DNA from 3 places in the Exiguobacterium sp. s160 genome. Region 3 is predicted to be linked to each of the others. Evidence: riboswitches for the same ligand, from Rfam matches in the RefSeq annotation. Region 3 holds a riboswitch; each other region holds the start of a gene.
What was found. A riboswitch is a leader RNA that binds a small molecule or an ion and turns the genes downstream of it on or off. The one in region 3 is predicted to bind thiamine pyrophosphate.

Region 1: another riboswitch for thiamine pyrophosphate. It lies ahead of KNO86_RS02410 (Ykof family thiamine-binding protein); the one in region 3 lies ahead of tenA (thiaminase II).
Region 2: another riboswitch for thiamine pyrophosphate. It lies ahead of thiT (energy-coupled thiamine transporter ThiT); the one in region 3 lies ahead of tenA (thiaminase II).

The regions. Positions count from the first base shown of each region.
Region 1 is NZ_JACSKK010000001.1:464,719-471,459, forward strand. Features, by position in the region: gene KNO86_RS02390 (DUF1643 domain-containing protein) at 1-306, shown strand, start outside; gene KNO86_RS02395 (energy-coupling factor transporter transmembrane component T family protein) at 321-1,055, opposite strand; gene KNO86_RS02400 (ABC transporter ATP-binding protein) at 1,037-2,380, opposite strand; gene KNO86_RS02405 (ECF transporter S component) at 2,373-2,948, opposite strand; gene KNO86_RS02410 (Ykof family thiamine-binding protein) at 2,941-3,531, opposite strand; TPP riboswitch at 3,614-3,714, opposite strand; gene KNO86_RS02415 (GTP-binding protein) at 3,774-4,973, opposite strand; gene KNO86_RS02420 (hypothetical protein) at 5,085-5,351, opposite strand; gene KNO86_RS02425 (SMP-30/gluconolactonase/LRE family protein) at 5,364-6,245, opposite strand; gene KNO86_RS02430 (class I SAM-dependent methyltransferase) at 6,385-6,741, shown strand, end outside.
Region 2 is NZ_JACSKK010000001.1:63,266-70,006, forward strand. Features, by position in the region: gene pknB (Stk1 family PASTA domain-containing Ser/Thr kinase) at 1-1,357, shown strand, start outside; gene rsgA (ribosome small subunit-dependent GTPase A) at 1,400-2,287, shown strand; gene rpe (ribulose-phosphate 3-epimerase) at 2,291-2,947, shown strand; TPP riboswitch at 2,968-3,068, shown strand; gene thiT (energy-coupled thiamine transporter ThiT) at 3,142-3,717, shown strand; gene KNO86_RS00340 (thiamine diphosphokinase) at 3,714-4,301, shown strand; gene rpmB (50S ribosomal protein L28) at 4,360-4,548, opposite strand; gene KNO86_RS00350 (Asp23/Gls24 family envelope stress response protein) at 4,801-5,163, shown strand; gene KNO86_RS00355 (DAK2 domain-containing protein) at 5,186-6,741, shown strand, end outside.
Region 3 is NZ_JACSKK010000002.1:429,326-436,066, forward strand. Features, by position in the region: gene thiE (thiamine phosphate synthase) at 1-207, opposite strand, end outside; gene thiD (bifunctional hydroxymethylpyrimidine kinase/phosphomethylpyrimidine kinase) at 176-1,015, opposite strand; gene thiM (hydroxyethylthiazole kinase) at 1,012-1,803, opposite strand; gene tenA (thiaminase II) at 1,800-2,474, opposite strand; TPP riboswitch at 2,563-2,667, opposite strand; gene KNO86_RS08075 (ion channel) at 2,795-3,199, shown strand; gene KNO86_RS08080 (hypothetical protein) at 3,207-3,359, opposite strand; gene KNO86_RS08085 (aminoglycoside 6-adenylyltransferase) at 3,410-4,237, opposite strand; gene KNO86_RS08090 (pentapeptide repeat-containing protein) at 4,234-4,836, opposite strand; gene KNO86_RS08095 (NUDIX hydrolase) at 4,892-5,341, shown strand; gene KNO86_RS08100 (YjjG family noncanonical pyrimidine nucleotidase) at 5,344-6,021, opposite strand; gene KNO86_RS08105 (aldehyde dehydrogenase family protein) at 6,275-6,741, shown strand, end outside.

The DNA.
Region 1 (6,741 bases), on a different contig from region 3:
TCGCAGCTCGACGAGACGAATTATCACTATGTCGAAGAGACGTTACAAGAGGTGGAGGCGAGCGGCGGGATGATCATCGTCGGTTGGGGTTCGCCTGGTCGATTGATGCACCATGCGACATCCTATAAATCGCTCTTTGCCGATTACGAGTCGAATATGTACTGTATCGGTACGACTGCTAAAGGCGAACCGCAACAGATTCGTATGGCCAACGAGAACACGGTACTCGAGGCGTTCAACAATGAATCGGTAAAACCAAAGTTTCGGATTGTGAAGGAAACGAAAAAGGAAGATGACTCCATGTGAGTCACCTTCCTTTTTTATATGCCCGCCCAGATGGCGATTCCAAATAACGTGAGTAATACACCTGACCAAACAAAATCACTTGATTTGACCTCAACCTTGTCATAAATCGTTCGTTTTCCACTCGTGAACCCTCTTGCTTCCATCGAAAAGGCGATGCGTTCGGCTCGACGGATTGAACCTGCAAGGAGTGGCAACAGTAATTTTGGAACGTGCCGAAGGCGTTCCCATTTCGTGTTGAGCGAAATTCCTCGCAACTGATGTGCATATTGGAGTTGCTGCAGCTCACGCTGCAACAAAGGGATGAAACGGAACCCGACCAGGGCACTATAGGCGATTGTCGGCGATAACTTCGCCTGTTGCATCAAACTCATGACGAATCGCTTTGAATCCGTTGTAAATATGAAAAGAAGGGAGAGGACCGTGAACGCCAAAACGCGAAGACTGAGGGCAACGGCGACACGTCTCTCTTCGATTGTGATGTCCTGACCGAGTATGGTCATCCACGACTCTCCCTCAAGATTTTTCCCAAACACGAGCGTCGTCCAAAACGTACCGATCGCCGTGATGAGAAATGGAATTAAGAACATTCCCCATCTCTTCCACGATACGTCTGTTGCCACCAGCTGAATCAGTAGCGTACCGACAATGATGACGAGCGGTGTCCAAGGATTGTAAAACAGTGCCAGACCGAACATGATGAACGTCAATGTCACAAACTTCACCGTCGGATTCATGTCATGGAGTGACATCGTTCTCCCCTCCCTTGCAATCGATAATCAAGGAGCATCTCTGTGTTCTGCCATAGTTCATCCCCGAACGGTCCCGAAAGTTCCCCATCCTTCATCAAATAGAACGTATTGGCGATATTGGCGAACGATAGGTCATGGGTTACGAACAGGATGGTCTGCCCTTGTTCCGCATGCCGCTTCATCAGCGCCTCGAGTGCATGGAGTGACGCTTCGTCCTGACCTGCAGTCGGTTCATCGAATGCAAGCAATTGCTTATTCGATAGCGACTGGATTCCAACTGCGAGCCTCCGTTTTTGACCATGGCTAAGGGATAACGGATGGAGGAATCTCTGATTATGAAGCTCCATGTCAGATATCACGGTCTCAATTGATGTTTCGTGACCAAACTGCAACTCTTGCTCAACGGAGTTCATAAAAAATAGATGTTCTGGTGATTGTGGCACGAGCCCGACCCGATGATCGTGTTCTGTTAAGCTTCTCAAAAATGTCGACTTCCCGCTCCCATTCGGACCGAGAACGGCAATCACTTCTCCTGACCGGACATGAAGTAACGTTTCCTTAAGCTGAAACGAATCACGTCTGACCTCTTTAACCTTGTAGCGTTGAATAGCTGAGAGTGACGCGTTCGACTTCACGAATGCAAAATCCTCGACCGGACGGAATGATTCATGCCTAACGATACACCCTCGCTCTAACTCAATATGCCAGTCAAAGTAATCTCCCCATAGATGAGGACGATGCTCGACGACAATGACATTCAGGTCTTTCATTTTGTCGAGCCATTTTACAAATTCTTGCGCGGTCACTGGGTCTAGATGCGTCAACGGTTCATCGAGCAGTAGCCACTGAGGCCTTCCGACTAAAGCGCAAGCAACAGCAATCCGCTGTTTCTGTCCGCCTGACAACGAATCAATTTTGCGGTTTCGATAATCACTCAACTGTAACGATTCGAGGATTTCCGTCACGCGTTGTTCGATGTCTGAGACAGGTGTCGACAAGTTCTCAAGTGTGAAGATCAGTTCTTCTTCCACCCGCTCCATGACAAATTGCGTATCCGGGTCTTGAAACACCGTTGCGACCTGCTGATTGATCTCGCCAGGTGCATAGTCGTCGTATGATCGTCCAAGTAGTTCGAGTCTACCATCAAGGATTCCGTCACAATTCTCCGGATAGAGACGGTTGAATAGCGCGAGAAGCGTCGATTTCCCGCTTCCGCTCGCCCCACTAAGAATCGTACGACCTTGACGGATTGAAACGGTCACGTCTTCAAGAATCGCCTCAGAACTCTCTGGGAATCGAAAATGAAGTGACTCTGTCTCAACCATGGACGTTCCCACTTCGTGAAATCGCATAACCGCGAAGTGATCCTGTCTTCAGCAATAGGTCACTGAGCAACTTCCCACCGATTCCAGCGATGACCATCCCACTGACGGCTCTCAGCCCGAACATCGTCGCCACATAGCCTGGCTCTAACATCGCGAACCCACTCATGAAATATGTATAGACGAAACTCGTGACAGCCGACCCAAATCCGGCAAGCATGAGTACCCATAGCTCATAACGTCTATAGCCCGTCATCGCAAAGACGGCTTCTGCCCCTAAACCTTGAACGATGCCGACCAAGATGATGCGTGGCCCAATGGCATTGCCAATCAACATCTCAATCGTTGCGGCCATCACTTCTGAGATGAATGCCGCCCCCGGTTTACGAATGATGTATGCGGAGATAATCGATACGATAAACCAGATGCCAAAGATCCACTCGTAGGCGATGGGACCGATCAACCCTGCCCACAAGTTACCGATATGAACGAACAATAAATAGACGACCGCGAAGACAACAGATAGTACGGAGACAAGGACGACTTCTTTCAATTTCCACGATTTAAGCATGTCGCCCTCCATGTGACGGACTATTTACGCTGAACGTCACCGTCATGACAACGTGTCGGTTCTTTTCGCGCGTCCGCTTAAAGGCCGCCTCGTAGTATGAGAACACGTCATCTAAGTTCCCATGGATGCCTGATGCATAATGCATCGACTCGTTATAGACACCAGCCTGTTTTGCTTGTTCGATTTCCTCATAGATAAGCTCCATGTAATCGTCAGCACCCATCGGATAGAGTGCGAACTGCGATGACACGTACTGGTCTCTTGATGCACCGTTTAATGGTTCGCTCGGAGCCTTGAGTACCTCATCTCCCGCCGAATCCCCTGGACAACCGACAGAGAACGTTCCGCTCATTGAGACATGCTTCCCTTCTTCCGAAGCAAGACTCAAGACCGTTCGAGCGACGTCAAACACATGCTCGACTTGTCCACGGATGACCGTCGACACGTCATCCGTATGTCTCCACACACCTGACAGATCCGTTCGTTTTAGTGCACCTTTGATTGTCCCGACAAAATCGTCTGTCATCGGGCTTAGTGTGAATCGAAACCCGACAATCGGACTCGTACCACATGATTCATTCATTCTATTTCCCCCTCTAAATGTGTTTGCATAAAAAAAGCCGCATTCATGAGAATGCAGCAACAAAATCTATACAAACTTGCATAGAGAAAGTGCCGCACTTCCTCACGCCAGTATTATCTGGATCGAGTTATAAGGGATCGGAGCCATGCTCTCATCTCAGCCGAAGCACCCCTAGTGCAGTCATTAATATGCGGTTACTTATGCAGTCACAGTATAGCGATGTTTTAATCTTTTGTAAACGGTCAATCTGAATATGTGACGAATTGACCTGTGCCCGGGAGCGGATCATGGAGCGTATCCCACGATGTTTCCATCTCCTCATCCGTCAACAAGCAAGCGTCAAGTGACCGCTCGACAGTCTCCCGGTCCATTCGTTGACCGATGAGGACCAATTCGTTCTGTCGGTCTCCGTACGGCTCGATGTAGTCTTCACGCAGTTCAGGTTCTGTTGCAAACATAGCCTCTCGTTCACTATCCGGAAGTGTCGCTAACCAACGACCCGCATGTTCGAGCGTTGATGCATACCCAGCCTGTGAAAACAGACAAGCGAGGTCGTTTCGTGTCGCAATCCATAAGAAACCTTTGGCACGAACGATTTCTTCAGGGTAATGTTCCATCCAATTCATCAAACGCTCAGGATGGAATGGTCGACGCCGACGGTAAACGAACGAACTGATGCCATACTCTTCCGTTTCCGGCGTATGTTCTTCCGACTCGAGTTCTTGAATCCAACCTGCAGCGCGCATCGCTTGGTCAAAATCGAACAACTGGACGTCTAGTAGGTCGTCTAACACCACATTCGAGTAGGTCGAGGTCAACAACCTTGCGCTCGGATTGAGCGTTTTCAGTAAGCCCTTCATCTCCTGCAGTTCTTCTTCAGATACCCTGTCCGCCTTGTTCAATACGATGATGTCCGCAAACTCGACTTGGTCGACGAGAAGGTCGACGACTTCACGTACGTCACCTGTATCGACGGCTTGTTGGCGTTCCATAAGCGATTCACCGGAATTGAAATCTTTGAAGAAGCGGTACGCATCGACGACAGTGACCATCGCATCGATATAGACACGGCTCGTCAAATCGATCCCGAGCGCGTCGTCGGCATACGTGAATGTCTGCGCAACGGGAATCGGCTCTGAAACCCCAGAAGACTCGATGATGATGCCATCGAGCTCGCGATCTTTCGTTAATTCATAGACGGCTGTCAACAAATCTTCTCGGAGCGTGCAACAGATGCATCCGTTCGAGAGCTCGACTAGCTTTTCATCGGTCCGGGAGAATCCTCCCTGCTCGATCAACTTTTCATCGATATTCAGTTCACTCATGTCGTTCACGATGACCGCATATTTCTTATGATCTCGGTTATGTAAGATGTGGTTAAGCAGCGTCGTCTTGCCGCTACCAAGATACCCCGAGAGTACTGTAATTGGAATACGTTTCATAATATATCCTCCATTTAAATCGTAATGATTACTTTTTATATAATGAAATGGTAACATCTTTTTGTCAACAAAAAAACACGTCCATCGACGTGTTTTTGAACGTGTGGGTATTTATTCTTCAAGTGCCCTTCTTTCGGCTTCCGAGCGCGGATAAGCGTTCGCCTGCCATTCAGCCCGATAAATCGAGTCGAGTTGAGTCAATCCGACCTCGTCCTCATCTTTGTCTGAATCGACGCTCGGCACCTCATCCCACTTCGGGTCGAGGTAAGAATGGTCTTCTTCACGCGCTCGGTTTTCTTGTAACTTTTGAATCCCCATCTTAACTGCTGCTGCAACTGCCAACCCAATACCTGCTCGAACCAACAGTCGTTTCACCATCGTATTTCCTCCTCAGCGACCGAAACGATACAATGGCATCCCTTTCACTTCTGTGTCGACGATAAATACTGATCCCGCATCCGGATATTCGGAAAGCGCCTCCTCATCCATTCCTTCGCGAGCCGTCGTGATGGCTAATCGATTAAGCCCATCCCCGATAAAGGCGCATGAGGTGACATTCGGTGCAGGAACATGCACTTCCAATAATTTTTTACCTGTCGACGGGTCCCAACGTGACACTCTTCCACCAGCATAATGTGCAACCCATAGACAGCCTTCAGAGTCGGACGTCATCCCGTCAGGAAAGCCCTCTTCCTCTGAAAAATCAATTACGACCTCTCCGTTCGAGAGCGTTCCTGACTTCAAATCAAAATCATATTTCCGAATTTTTTCAGTCGGTGTATCGATATGGTAAAAAACGGAATGGTCAGGAGACCATGTCAACCCGTTCGAAAGTGTCAATTCATCCATGAGTGATGTCGTCGTTCCATCTCGATCGACTCGATACAATGTCGCTTGGTTTTCTTCATCCTCAAGATGGAGCGTACCTGCGAAAATACGACCATATGGATCGGCTTTCCCGTCGTTGAAACGTAATCGACCATCAGGGTCATCCAGCTCGACAATCTTATTTAGATCTCGATTAATTTCATCCCATTCATAGATTCCATCTTTCAATCCAAGGACGACACCGTCCGTAACTTTTGGTATGACAAAACCGACCTGTTTTCCGACCTCGAATGAAGAAATCTCGTCTTCTCGCTCGTCATACCACCATAACGTATGACCCTCGATATCTACCCAATAAAAACGCTTTAACTCAGCATCCCAACAAGGACCTTCACCAAGCGTATTTCGTACCCGAATCCATAACGACGCATCTACTCTCTCCATTACTTAGCCTCCACTCTATCCATTAGTTCAGAAATCTATTCCCTTCTCCCATCTGGACTATGCATGAATTCGGAAAATCGTGATGGATTTTCACCGTCACTGGTTCGATTTGCTATAGTGAAAGAAAAGTAGAGAGGAAGTGAATGTCTTGTCTAAATGGGATGAACGATTTAGCTCGGAGGATTATGTGTATGGGACAGAGCCGAACGAGTTTTTACAAGAATGGATCACCTCTCATCAGATCGAAGGAAAACGTGTATTGGCCATCGCTGAGGGGGAAGGTCGAAACGCAGTCTGGCTCGCCACGCTCGGCTTCGACGTCGAGATGTGGGACACTTCGAAAGTGGGACTCGAAAAAGCGAAGCGCTTGGCGACTTCACGAAACGTCTCCCTTCAGACGAAACAGATTGACTTGAATGAAGCGGTCTGGTCGCAAGATACGTATGACCTAGTCATCTGTATCTTCGGCCACTTTCCACCACAAGTCAGAGAAAAG
Region 2 (6,741 bases), on a different contig from region 3:
CTTGTATGAATTGTTGACGGGTCGTGTACCGTTCATCGGCGAGACGCCGGTCGCGGTCGCCCTTCAACATTTGCAAGATGACCCGATTCGACCGATGGACTTAAATCCGAATGTTCCACAAGCGCTTGAGAACTGTGTCATGCAAGCCTTGTCAAAATCACCGGGAGCCCGACATGCATCGGTCGCAGCCTTTAAAAAAGATTGTATGACCGCTTTGAGCCGTGAACGTGCCAATGAACCGAGACGACTCTCGGCAAATCAAAACGAGTTCGACCAGACGCTCGTCATGGCACCGGTCATGACGGAAGAAAAACAAGATGTGCCGGTGACACCACCACCGGTCACGCCACCAAAAGAACAGGAACCGGAAGAGGTTCCTGTGAAAAAGAAGAAACGTAAATGGTGGATTTGGATTTTACTCATCGTTCTATTGATCGGTGGAAGCATTGCCGCTTACGTGGTCGCCGATGAGATGTCTCGTTCCGTCGTGCCGGATGTCGTCGGCATGAGTATCGGGGATGCGACGACAGAACTTGAAGCTTCCGGGTTTGTCGTCGAAGTGACAGAACGGGCGAGCGATGATATTGCGGAGGGTGAAGTCATTTCGCAAAACCCGCAAGAAGGACGTAAACCGAAACGCGGAACGACCGTGACGATTGTCGTATCGGCTGGAAAAGAGACGGTCGAAATGCCGAACGTAGAAGGTCTTTCGCAAACTGCTGCGGAACGTATGTTGAAAGACTTAGCATTCAGCGACCTTGAAATTAAAACAGAAGCTTCCGAAACGGTGAATAGCGGAGACGTGATTTCCCAATCGGTCGACCCAGGTGAAGAGGTCGTTCCTTCAGAGGTGACGGTCACACTCGTCGTGTCGACAGGAAGCAACAAAGTGGAACTATCGAACCTTGCTGGGTACACGTTCGACGAAGCATCTATTTATGCTGAACAGAACAAACTGAAAATCGTGAAGCGGGATGAATTTTCGACAAGTGTTCCTAAAGGTCAAATCATCCGTCAACTTCCGACAGCCGGGACAGCAGTCGACCCGGGAACGGAGCTCACGGTCATCGTATCGGAAGGCGTTGAACCGACCGATATTTCGATTGAACGTGAAGTGACTGTGGAAGTCGAACAACCGGACAAAGACAAGAAACCGAAGACGGTCGAAGTCGTGATTCGTACGGTTGACGCACGTGGTGAGATTGAGGTGCTTCGTGATCAAATCACAGAGACGACAACGTATTCGTATACGCTCGTCATTGCCCCTGACGAAGTCGGGACGGCGACGATTGAAGTCGATGGTGAGATTGTCCGAACAGATTCAGTCACATATGCACAAGCTGAAGAGGCACAATAAAGAGGTGACGGTGTCGTCACCTCTTTTTTAAAGGAGGTAGTCATAATGAAAGGAACAATCATTCGCCTTCAAGGCGGGTTTTACGATGTGATGACCGAGACGAATCAAGAGATTCGTTGTCGGGCTAGAGGGAACTTTCGAAAACGCAACATCTCACCGGTCGTCGGCGACGATGTAGTGATTCAAGATCAAGAAGATGGGACCGGCTATATTTTAGAGGTGGAAGAGCGTCAAAACCACCTCGTTCGTCCGCCGATTGCTAATATCGATCAGGCGTTCCTCCTCTTTTCAGTAAAAGAACCGGCGTTTTCATATCATTTACTCGATCGTTTCCTCGTACTCATCGAGTCAAAGCAAATTCATCCGATCATCGTCTTGACGAAGATGGACTTGCTCGATGAACATGAAGTCGAGCCGATACAAGAAGCGATTGCACGTTATCGCGCCATCGGGTATGACGTGATTGAGACATCGACAGAGCATGCTCACGGAGTGGATGAAGTGCGCGGTCTTTTCAAAGAGAAGACGAGTGTCTTCGCCGGTCAGACCGGTGTCGGAAAAAGTTCGTTACTTAACGCCGTCGCGCCAGAGCTCGAGTTGGCGACAGGGGAAATCTCTAAATCACTCGGTCGAGGAAAGCATACGACGCGTCACGTGACGTTGATTCAATTAGCGGATGGTCTTGTTGCCGACACACCTGGATTTTCAAGCTTGGAGTTTCCTCAGGAACTTGAGGCAGATGAACTCAGGTGGTGCTTCCCTGATTTCGTCGAACGCCATGACGATTGTAAGTTCCGCGGATGTGCTCACCTGAATGAACCGGGATGTGCCATCAAACAAGCCGTTGAAAATGGTGAAATCGCTTCAACAAGGTACGAGAATTATGTTACCTTTATGGAGGAGTTAAACGATCGAAAACGGAGGTATTGACAGATGATTAAAATTGCACCATCTATTTTAGCGGCCGACTTTGCCAATTTGGAGGCGGAAGTGAAAGCCGTCCAAGAAGCGGGAGCGGACTATATCCATTTTGACGTCATGGACGGACAGTTCGTGCCGAACATTTCGATTGGTCTACCGGTCCTCACAAGCTTGCGTAAAAAATCAGACATGGTCCTCGATGTGCATTTGATGATTGATCAACCGGAACGCTATGTCGAAGACTTCGTGAAAGCGGGAGCGGACATCGTGACCGTTCACGTGGAAGCGACGAACCATTTGCATCGCGTTTTGCAACAAATCAAAGCGGCTGGCGCAAAATGCGGAGTTGTCTTGAACCCGCATACACCGCTCTCGACGATTGAGCACGTGCTTGCGGACGTCGACATGGTATTGCTCATGACCGTCAACCCAGGGTTCGGGGGACAAGCCTTCATCGAATCGGTCGTACCGAAAATTTCAGCACTCAGTCAGCTCCGCCAAGACCGTCAGCTTGATTTTGAGATTGAAATCGATGGTGGTGTCAACGCGGAAACGGCAAAATATTGCATCGACGCAGGGGCTGATGTCCTTGTTGCGGGATCAGCCATCTATAATCAATCAGATTATAAAGCAGCCATCGATAGCATTCGTGGCGCATCTCGTGTATAATCGACGATAGAACAACAAGATAGAGTCGCAAGGGGTGTCACATGATGTGGCTGAGAGGCATACGCTAACCCTTTGAACCTGTTCCGTTCACACGGACGTAGGGATGTGGCGAAAATGCACGTTGCGAATCCAAGCAGCATGGCGTTTACGTCATGCTGCTTTTTGTCGTTCAACCAAATAAAGGAGGAAGAAAGATGAAATCACGTTTCAAATTACAAGCGCTCATTGAAATTTCATTGTTTGCAGCGCTCGGGCTCATTTTTGATTTGCTCATTCCATACCGTTTGCCACAAGGGGGATCCATCAGTTTAGCGATGCTCCCGATCTTTGTGATGGCATTCCGCCACGGATTAAAAGGTGGTCTCGCGACAGGTGCCCTCGTCGGGACACTTCAACTCTTGTTCGGTGCCTATATTTTCACGCCTGTACAATTCCTGCTCGACTATACGGTCGCTTATGGTCTCGTCGGAATGGCCGGGGTGTTCGCGGGGCGTGTGAAGCAAGCTGCGAGCAACGGGGCGACGAAGACGCTTGCCACATATTTAGTACTCGGGGCGCTCCTGGGTTCGATGTTACGATACGCGGCGCACGTCATCTCGGGAATTGTCTTCTTTGCTGAATATGCAGAAGGTCCGGTCGTCGCCTATTCACTCGGCTACAATGCTACGTATATGGCACCATCCTTTGTCATCTCAGCCATCGTGTTAGTGCTCCTCTTCACGACAGCACCACGTTTCACGCGTGTGGCGACACGGGATCTCCGTCAATGAATATATTGATCGTCGCGGCGAGTCCGGAACCCATTCCGGACTTACCGCGTGATGCCGATTTTGTCATCGGTGTCGATGGTGGATATCAAAGATTATTAGATGAAGAGATCATGCCAGACGTCGTGGTCGGGGACTTTGATTCGTTTAAAGGACTACCGCCTGAGGAGGCGCTACGCTATCCTTCGGAGAAAGACGTGACGGACTTAGAGATTGCACTAGCGTTCGCGAGAGAACGCGGGGCGACACGGATGGATGTATATGGTGGCTTAGGCGGACGCATCGATATGACGTTTGCGAACGTCGGCTTACTTGAAGCGTATCCGGAGATGGTTCTTCACGGAGAAGGTCAAACGGTTTATCTCGTGAGAACAGGTAGCGAGGTCATTATGAAGCGAGACGGGCACTATCTTTCCTTCATGCCTTGGAAGACGGCCACGATCTCGATTGAAGGTGTCAAATATCCACTCGACCATCATGAGGTCAAGAGTGGGGAGGCGTTGACGATTTCGAATGAATGGACCGAAGCGTCTGCCCGATTGACGGTCCATCAAGGAATGGTTCTCGTCATGATCATCAAAAAATAAGCAAAAAAAAAATCCCATCGGCGAATGCCGCTGGGATTTATTCGTTCGTGTATAAGTATTATACGCGTTCAACGAGACCTGATTTAAGTGCGCGAGCTGAAACCCAAACGCGTTTCGGTTTACCGTCAACGAGAATACGAACTTTTTGTACGTTTACACCCCAAGTACGTTTTGTCTTGTTGAGTGCGTGCGAACGGTTGTTACCTGATTTAGGTGATTTACCTGTTACGTAGCATTTACGTGCCATGCGTTTCCCCTCCTTTTTTATGTGGGTTCGTCCTAATAGACACTCGTTTATATTAGCACGGCTTTTTTCCCGATGCAACTAGAAAATCGTACCATGACAAGAAAAAAACTTGACATTACTCTCAAGGATTTGAATAATGAATGAGGTTATCGCGTTAATTGACCGAGTTTCTGGAGCAGGTTCTTTTAATAACTAGGTACTTATTGTAGAATGTACATTAGGAATCATTCCGAATAAAGGAGGCTACTCCATATGGCAATTGAAATGAAGACAACATATGGCAATATTGACATCACAAGTGACGTCATCGCGACACTCGCAGGTGGTGCGGCGATGGAATGCTTCGGTGTGGTCGGCATGGCTTCACAAGCACAATTGAAAGACGGCATTGCTGAATTGTTAAAACGTGAAAATTATGCACGTGGTGTCGTCGTACGTCAAGAAGACGAAGACGTACATATCGACATGCACATCATTGTAAGCTACGGAACGAAAGTATCTGAAGTTGCATACAACGTGCAGAGCCGAGTGAAGTATACGCTTGGAGAAACTTTAGGATTAAACGTTTCGTCGGTAAATATATTCGTTCAAGGCGTTCGTCTGACGAATGACTGACGAAAACGGAGGAGGATTTGGTGTGGGTTTAAAACGTTTAGATGGATTGGCGCTCTCAAACATGATCGCGAACGGAGCGGCCAACTTGAGCCAAAACGCAGATTATGTGGATTCGCTTAACGTCTTCCCGGTTCCAGACGGAGATACGGGAACGAACATGAACTTGACGATGACGTCGGGTGCGAAAGAAGTAGCAGCGATGAACTCATCAGATATCGCAGAGGTGTCATCGAAGTTTGCTCGTGGACTACTTATGGGAGCACGAGGAAACTCAGGCGTTATTTTAAGTCAGTTGTTCCGTGGATTCGGTAAAGCGGTTGAAGGCAAAGCGGAACTGACAACGGTTGATTTTGCAGAGGCGCTCAAGCGCGGTGTCGACACGGCATACAAGGCGGTTATGAAACCGGTTGAAGGAACGATTTTGACGGTTGCTCGTGAAGCGGCCGACGAAGCGCTCCTTGCGTCAGAGTCGACAAGTGATTTCACTGAATTTATGAAACGTGTCATCGCAGAAGCGAAAGCATCGTTAGACCGTACACCGGACTTGTTGCCGGTATTAAAAGAAGTCGGCGTCGTCGACTCGGGCGGTCAAGGTCTTCTCGTCATCTACGAAGGATTCCTTGCAAGCCTTGAAGGAAAAGAACTCGAGAAACCACATGCACCTGTCATGGATGCGTTGATTGAGGCAGAACATCATGCTCATGCGGCACAAGGGTTCATGTCAACAGAAGACATCGAATTCGGCTACTGTACGGAGATCATGGTTCGTTTCCAAGACGATAAGTTAAAGGATACGCCGTTCAATGAAGACGCATTCCGTAACGAATTGTCAGAACTAGGGGATTCTCTCCTTGTCGTCGCGGACGAAGAACTCTTAAAAGTTCACGTTCACGTCGAGACTCCAGGTGAGGTCATCACGAAAGGTCAGCGTTTCGGTGAACTCGTTGCAGTCAAAATCGAGAACATGCGTCAACAGCACTCGACAATTCTCGAAGAAGAACACGGCGCAAATCAGCACGGTGTTCAACAAGCCGAGAAGCCAAAAGCACCATTTGCAATCGTAACGGTGGCAATGGGTGAAGGCGTCAGTGAATTGTTCCGTTCGCTTGGAGCGGCACATGTCATCGAAGGCGGTCAGACGATGAACCCATCGACAGAAGATATCGTTAAGGCGATTGAATCTGCACATGCGGAACATGTCTTTATCTTCCCGAACAACTCGAACATCATCATGGCTGCTGAGCAAGCGGCATCTGTCGCACCATGCGGCGTCTCTGTCATCCCGACGAAGACGGTCCCACAAGGTCTTGCGGCGGCAATCGCCTTCAACCCAGAGGCGGATGTCGAGATGAACGAACAAGCGATGAAAGTGGCTGCCGCGACTGTGAAGTCTGGTCAAGTCACTTACGCTGTTCGTGACACGAGCATCGATGGTGTGGAAATCAAGAAAGACGAGCATATGGCAATCGCAGAGAAGAAAATTGTTTCTTCATCGACGTCAAGCCTCGAAGCGGCTAAAAAGTTGGTCGATGCACTCGTCGAAGCAGACGATGAAATCATCACGATCTTAACAGGTGA
Region 3 (6,741 bases):
TCGACATACCTGTTGGAGCGCCTTCGCCATTGCTTCTTTTTCATCTCCATACAATGCATCTTTACCTTTTTCGCGAAATTGAAAACATGTCACACCACATCGAAGTGCCGCTTCGAGTGTCCCCACCAAATCAGATGTATCCGTCGTCCCACACACAAAATAAAGACAAAGTTGCTTAGTAAGTGCTTGTTTCGTACATGACGTCAACGGTAACCACCTCTTCTTTCGCTAAACGATGTCCCCAATGATTTGTCGGGCCATGCCCCTGTCCAATCGATAATCCATGCGTGATCGCCTGATGGATAAATTGCTTCGCGTCCACGACAGCTTGACGAAGTGTCTTTCCGTATGCCAGCTCAGCCGTCAAAGCTGCAGAGAACGTACATCCCGTTCCATGTGTGTCTTTCGTCCGAACGCGGGGTGCGCTCACTTGAAACACTTCAGATTCGGACACAATCAAATCGACGGCCTTCACACCTTCCATATGTCCACCTTTGATGATGACGACTTCGACTCCGAGTGCCCGAATCAATTGAGCGGCCTTCATCTGATCTGCCTCTGTTCGAATCTCGAGTCCGGCCAATACCTCTGCCTCAGGGATATTTGGCGTCACGACCGTCGCATGTGGCAACAGCTTCGTCCGAAGTGCCTCGACCGCGCTATCTTGCAACAGAGAAGCGCCCCCTTTCGCCACCATGACAGGATCGACGACAACGTGTTGGAAACGATGACGTTCAAGTGCTACGGCTACCGCTTCAATCCGCTCCGCATCTACCAACATGCCGGTCTTACATGCTGTAATCTGAAAGTCATTGGCCACTGCATCGATTTGTCCGGTGATCATTTCCGGGGAAATCGCTTCAATCCCATGCACACCGAGTGTATTCTGGGCTGTGATGGCGGTAAGTACACTTGTCCCGAACGCACCGAGCTCTTGAAACGTTTTTAAGTCGGCTTGAATACCGGCGCCGCCCCCTGAATCAGATCCTGCAATCGTCAATACTTGTGGTCTCATGAGGTCGACACCTCGATTCGATTCGTCGGGATTGTATATTGCGTCAATTGATGGAGGGAATTTAAAAAATGAATCGGAAAATCTCCTGGTCCTTCTGCCCGTTCACTCGCCAACTCTCCGCAATAGGCATATCCCGACACGGCTGTCACCGTCGCTTTGAGTGCATTCTTTTCGACCGCTAGACATGCTCCGACGACCGCACTGAGTAAACAGCCTGTACCGGTCGTTTTAGTCATCCGTTTTGTCCCTCCATGAACTTCTATGACGATACTTCCATCGCTGACCTGATCTTCTTTTCCTGTCACGGCCACGACACATCCATATCGTTTCGCCGCTTCGAGTGCCAATTGATTTGGTTCATACGCCCCGTCACCCGCATCGACACCTCGCGCTGTCCAATCAACGCCGATCAATGTGGCAATTTCTCCTGCATTTCCACGAATGACTGACACGCGGACGTGACGAAGGATCCGCTCGACGACATCTCGACGGAACGACGTGGCCCCGACACCGACGGGATCGAGCACGACCGGACATCCCGCTTCATTTGCAGCTTGCCCCGCACGAATCATCGTCGCTTCCGTCATCGTCCCAAGTGTTCCGATGTTTAACACGAGCGCATCGCTCACAAATGTCATCTCTGCCACTTCTTCAATCGCATCTGCCATGACGGGAGAGGCACCGATGGCGAGCAGTCCATTCGCCGAAAAGTTGGCGACGACCGTGTTTGTGATGTTGTGAATCAACGGTTCCTGCTTTCGAATCTCACTCCAAATCTCATGTCTCATTGGTTGACCTCCTGTGACAACGTCCAAGATTCAAGCGTCCATGCCATTTCCCAGAAGGCGACTTCGTAATAGCAACTCTTCAAGAAGAGTTTTGTGTAACGAAGCCGTTCTTCTTCTGTCGCTTGTCCAGCCAATTCATCCAACCGATCAATCTGTTCTTCCACCAACTCACGGAACCACTCCGAACCGTACGTCGCAATCCAAGCTGAATAAATCGGATGGTCGGGTCGTTTATCTTTTAAACGTTCACCGATTTCGTAATACACCCAATAACACGGAAGGATTGACGCCAATACGTCACCGAGTGTCGGTCCTGCCTGTTGCATATGAAGCGCATACGCGTAAGCGGTTGGTGCCGGCTCGAATGTCGCCAGTTCAACATCCGTCACGTTGAGCATCGTAAAGAACTCACGATGAAGTGAGAGTTCCGCCTCAATCGTGTGCAACGCATGTGTCAAAAAGCGACTCGATAGTTCCATCGTCGGTGCGAGCGTCGCCCCTTTGGCCTGGACTTTCGAGAATTGATTCAAGTAATACGAATCTTGCATGACGTAATGTCTAAACTTTTTCTCATCGAGCGTTCCTTCTCCGAGTGAACGAACGAACGGATGATGAAAGCTTGCTTCAAACAATCCATCCGCTTCCTGACGTAAGTGATCTGTAAATTTCATAATAACTCCCCCTTATAACAGATAAAAAGACGCCGCCTCCCATAACGGAAGCGGCGTCTCGAACAGTCATATCTAGGTGAAGCCATATGAGTCGTCTCGCCCACTTCCCTACGCTAGCGTGAACTAGATCAGGTTCGAAGGGTCTGGACCTTGTCCATCTCAGCCGCGTGACGCGACTCCCCTAGTGGCAAACATTATGAAATTCAGTCGTCTTCGACCACATTCTATCAATCTTTTCATCAATTGCAAACCTTTTCCGATTCTGTTTTTCATTCTTCGCTTCGGGAATGAATAAATGAACTCATTTACATGAAAAGGATGTGTCCGGATTGAATACGATTTTATTAACCATTGCATTACTCTTCATCAGTTTGAACGTATTTTGGTTTTTCAAACGTCAAACGTACAAGCAAACAGGATTTGACGGGAGATTGTTCGCTCAGTTGTTCGTTAGCCTACTTGGTGTCATGTTAGGATTCACATTGATTTATTATGCTTTATCTCGTGATTCAGTCATTCTTGTGACTTCACTCGAATCCATGAATGCCGTTGAACCGACTTGGGAAAACCTCCTGTATTTCAGCGGGGTCACTTTATTATCAATCGGATTTGGTGATTTGTTGCCGATTGGTTTGACCCGATTATTCGCCATCATCGAAGGCGCCATCGGCATTTTGTTACCGAGTGCCTTCTTCATCAAATCGATGTATCAAAAAGACAAGTGAACATGTCCTAGCGCCCCGTGATGAGTAAGAACATATTAAATGCGACGAGACCAAGGGGGAGCATCGCAACCAAAATGATTGGCCATTTTTTTAAGCGAATGCCGACAAAGAGGACAAGACTTCCGACTAGAAGAGCAATAAATGTCGTATATGGGTTCATGAAAAAACGCTCCTTTCTCTATAAGGAGCGTTTCCCGGCTCACGGCCTCATTAATCGTTCGAATGTCGAAGTGTTGCACATGCGGCACGGACGCGTCTGGCTTCTTCTTCCTGGAAGACGAAATCACCTTGTTCCGCGACACGCTGCGCGCAAAAGAAGAAGAGTGATTGCAGGCGGTCATGCGTGTCTTCAATCGCGCTCAGCTCAGCCGAGGCATACGTCGCCGTGAGCATCTCCCACAACTCTTCCGGTAAATGCTCTCGCATCCCGTCGCCCGATTTTCCGAGATTCACAGAAAAGTTCGTCGCATAGCCGATATTCCATTGCATCATCTGACGGAGCATATTTCGCATGATGTCGAGATGATCGAGCGCGTATAACACCTGGTGTCGTTTGATTCCTTTGACAACATAAAGTGACACCCACCAAAATTCATTCCAACAAGACGCATACTCATCAGCAGACGGGCGTGTCACACGGTATGTGTCGTCTGACGGTGTCACACTCGGATGATGGTCTCGGTCGAACATAATCTGACTGAGCGAATCGGCTTCGAGCATCTCATCAAGTTGCTCGATGCTTCGAATCGTCAAATCAATACGATGTCCGTCTACATACTGCACCAAAAATGCCACATGTCGTTCGGGATCAGACGTTTCAGGTGTCTGCATGATCAAGACTTCTCCAAACATATCGATCCATGAGCGATCGGTCGCAACCGCTTTTACATCTTCTACGTAAAAAACAAGGTCGACATCTTGGTATGGGTCTGGTCGGATGTTCGGATTGACGAGCGAACCGTTTAAGACGACCGTTCGGATGTATTCACGTTCTTTCGCGAACGCAATCAACTGTTCAATAATTTGTTCCGGTTTCATTCTATAATCGCCCCCAATGAGCGCGCGACTTGGATTGCCTGCATCGCGTCTAGTTTTGTTTGTTGTAACGTCACGTTCGAAAAATCAACCCCGTCGACAAGTGCTCCTCTGAAGTCAGCACCACGGCACACCGCATGTTGAAGTGTCGCTCGTGACAAGTCCGCCTGATGCCAAACCGTCTCGGTCAAATCAGCACCGTATAGGTCCGCCTCAACCAAACGAACGTGGGACCAATCCATTTTCTTAAGAGACACGTGACGAAGGTTGACGAATGACCAGTCCCCTTCTGTGACATGGACGCCTTCAAACTGGCTCTCCTCAAAGGAAGACCCCGTCATTTTACATTGCTCAAACTCACTCGTGAACAAATTGGCACCATGGAACTGACAGTTCAAAAATGAGCTGCCAATATGACGGGACGCATTCCATTTCGAATCGGTAAAATCACAGTTGATGAACTGACAGCGTTCCGTTTGTAGTTCCGTCGCATCGACGTATGTGAAGCGACAGTTCTCGAACGTGACGTGTGACAGCTCTTCGTCACGGAGTGTCACGTCGCGGAAATCTTCATCTCGATATTGCGTATGTGGTTGAAACATAATATCCCTCCTTCAGGTATACTAGAACATATGACAAAGATTGGAAGTGATATAGATGGACCTCGTATTCCCGACTGAACAAGGCGTCTTCAATTACCGCGTCGCCGGTATTTTCGTGAAAGACGGACACGTATTGATTCACCGAAATATCCGAGATGACTTTTGGGCACTGCCTGGTGGTCGCGTGACGCTCGGTGAAGAAGCCGCAACCGCCCTCGCACGCGAGCTACATGAAGAATTGGATATGCGCGTGACCGATACCACGTTCGCCTTCGTCCACGAGAACTTGTTTACCTACAACGACCAACCGTTTCATGAAATCGGTCTCTATTTTTATGTAGACGGTGACCTCCCGCTCCAAGAAGGGGACTTTTACGGACCTGAAGGAGACCACCTCATCTATCGTTGGCAAAAACTTGACCGTCTTCGAGACGTCACACTCTATCCAGAAGTACTCGCGCAACTACCGAATCGCTTGCCGTCTCATTCACTAAATCCGGCTTGAACTTAGAGAAGTGATTTCAACTCGTTTAAGTGTCGAATCTCGTACGTCGACTCCATCGTCGCGGCCACTTCATTCGGATTGAACCAACATGTATCTAGGCCGTACATCCGCCCACCTGCGATGTCTGCCGTGACTGAGTCGCCAATGATTAAGCCCTTCTCTGGCTTTACGTTCGGGATTCGATCAAAGACGTAGTCAAAGAACGGCTTCATCGGTTTTTGTGAGCCGGTCGCATCCGATACGAAGACGTCTTGGAAGTACGGCAATAGTCCCGATGACTCTAACCGTTTGAATTGCGTCTCCGTCACACCGTTTGTGACGATATAGAGCGGATAGTCCGCGCTCAGCGTTTGGACAATCTCTAACGCGCCGTCGACCATGTGTACGCCTGCATGTAAGTAGTCCCGATACTGCTGTTCGACCTGCGGACCGTCGACCGTGAGTCCGAGCGAATCGAACAGTTTCGTGTGACGACCGACGAGTACTTCTTCACGGTCTACTTCGCCGCGCTCAAATGCGCGCCATAGGCCGCTGTTAATGTCGACGTACCGCGCCTTCACTTCATCCGTCATCCGGACATTGTAGAATGCGAGTAATTGTTCTAAGGCGACGTGCTCACTTTGCTTAAAATCTAACAACGTGTCATCAATATCAAATAAAATCGCTTCATATCGTTTCATGTTTCTTTCTAACCCCTCTCTTCGTCTAACTGTACAGGAAGTATTCAGGAACTTCAAAAGGAGTGGTGATGGACGAACCCACACTTGAGTTCTAGTAATGGAATGTTTCTACTCTTGCTAACAGACCTCCCCACTTCCCTTATCCGTCTCAAACGTCATGCTTCAAGTCTGATCGCTCGACCGATTAAGATGTTTATTTTTATAAAATAAGTGAATACTTCCTATGGTGAAGAAAAACAAAGGAGTGTTCTATATGCATACAGATTTTACGAAAATGCACATCAATGGTGAGTGGGTAAGCGGATCAAGTGAGAAGTTGATCGACAACGTCAATCCGTTCTCGAACGAAACACTGTTCTCGATTCAATCAGCGGATGAAGATGATTTGAATCGTGCTTATGAAGCAGCCAAAGCGTCTCAGACGGACTGGGCTGACATGCTTCCGCAAGCACGACGGGAATTAATCGAGAAGTTTGCTCAGGTGACGATGGACAACAAGGACTACATCGTCGACTGGCTCGTGAAAGAGTCTGGCAGTACACGGATCAAGGCAGAAGGCGAATTTGCCGCATCAATGGCTATCATCAAGGAAGCCGCGACATTCCCATTCCGTATGGACGGACTCATCAAACCTTCGGTCGTGCCGAACAAAGAGAACCGGGTTTATCGGAAACCACTCGGGGTCATCGGAATCATCAGTCCTTGGAATTTCCCGTTCCA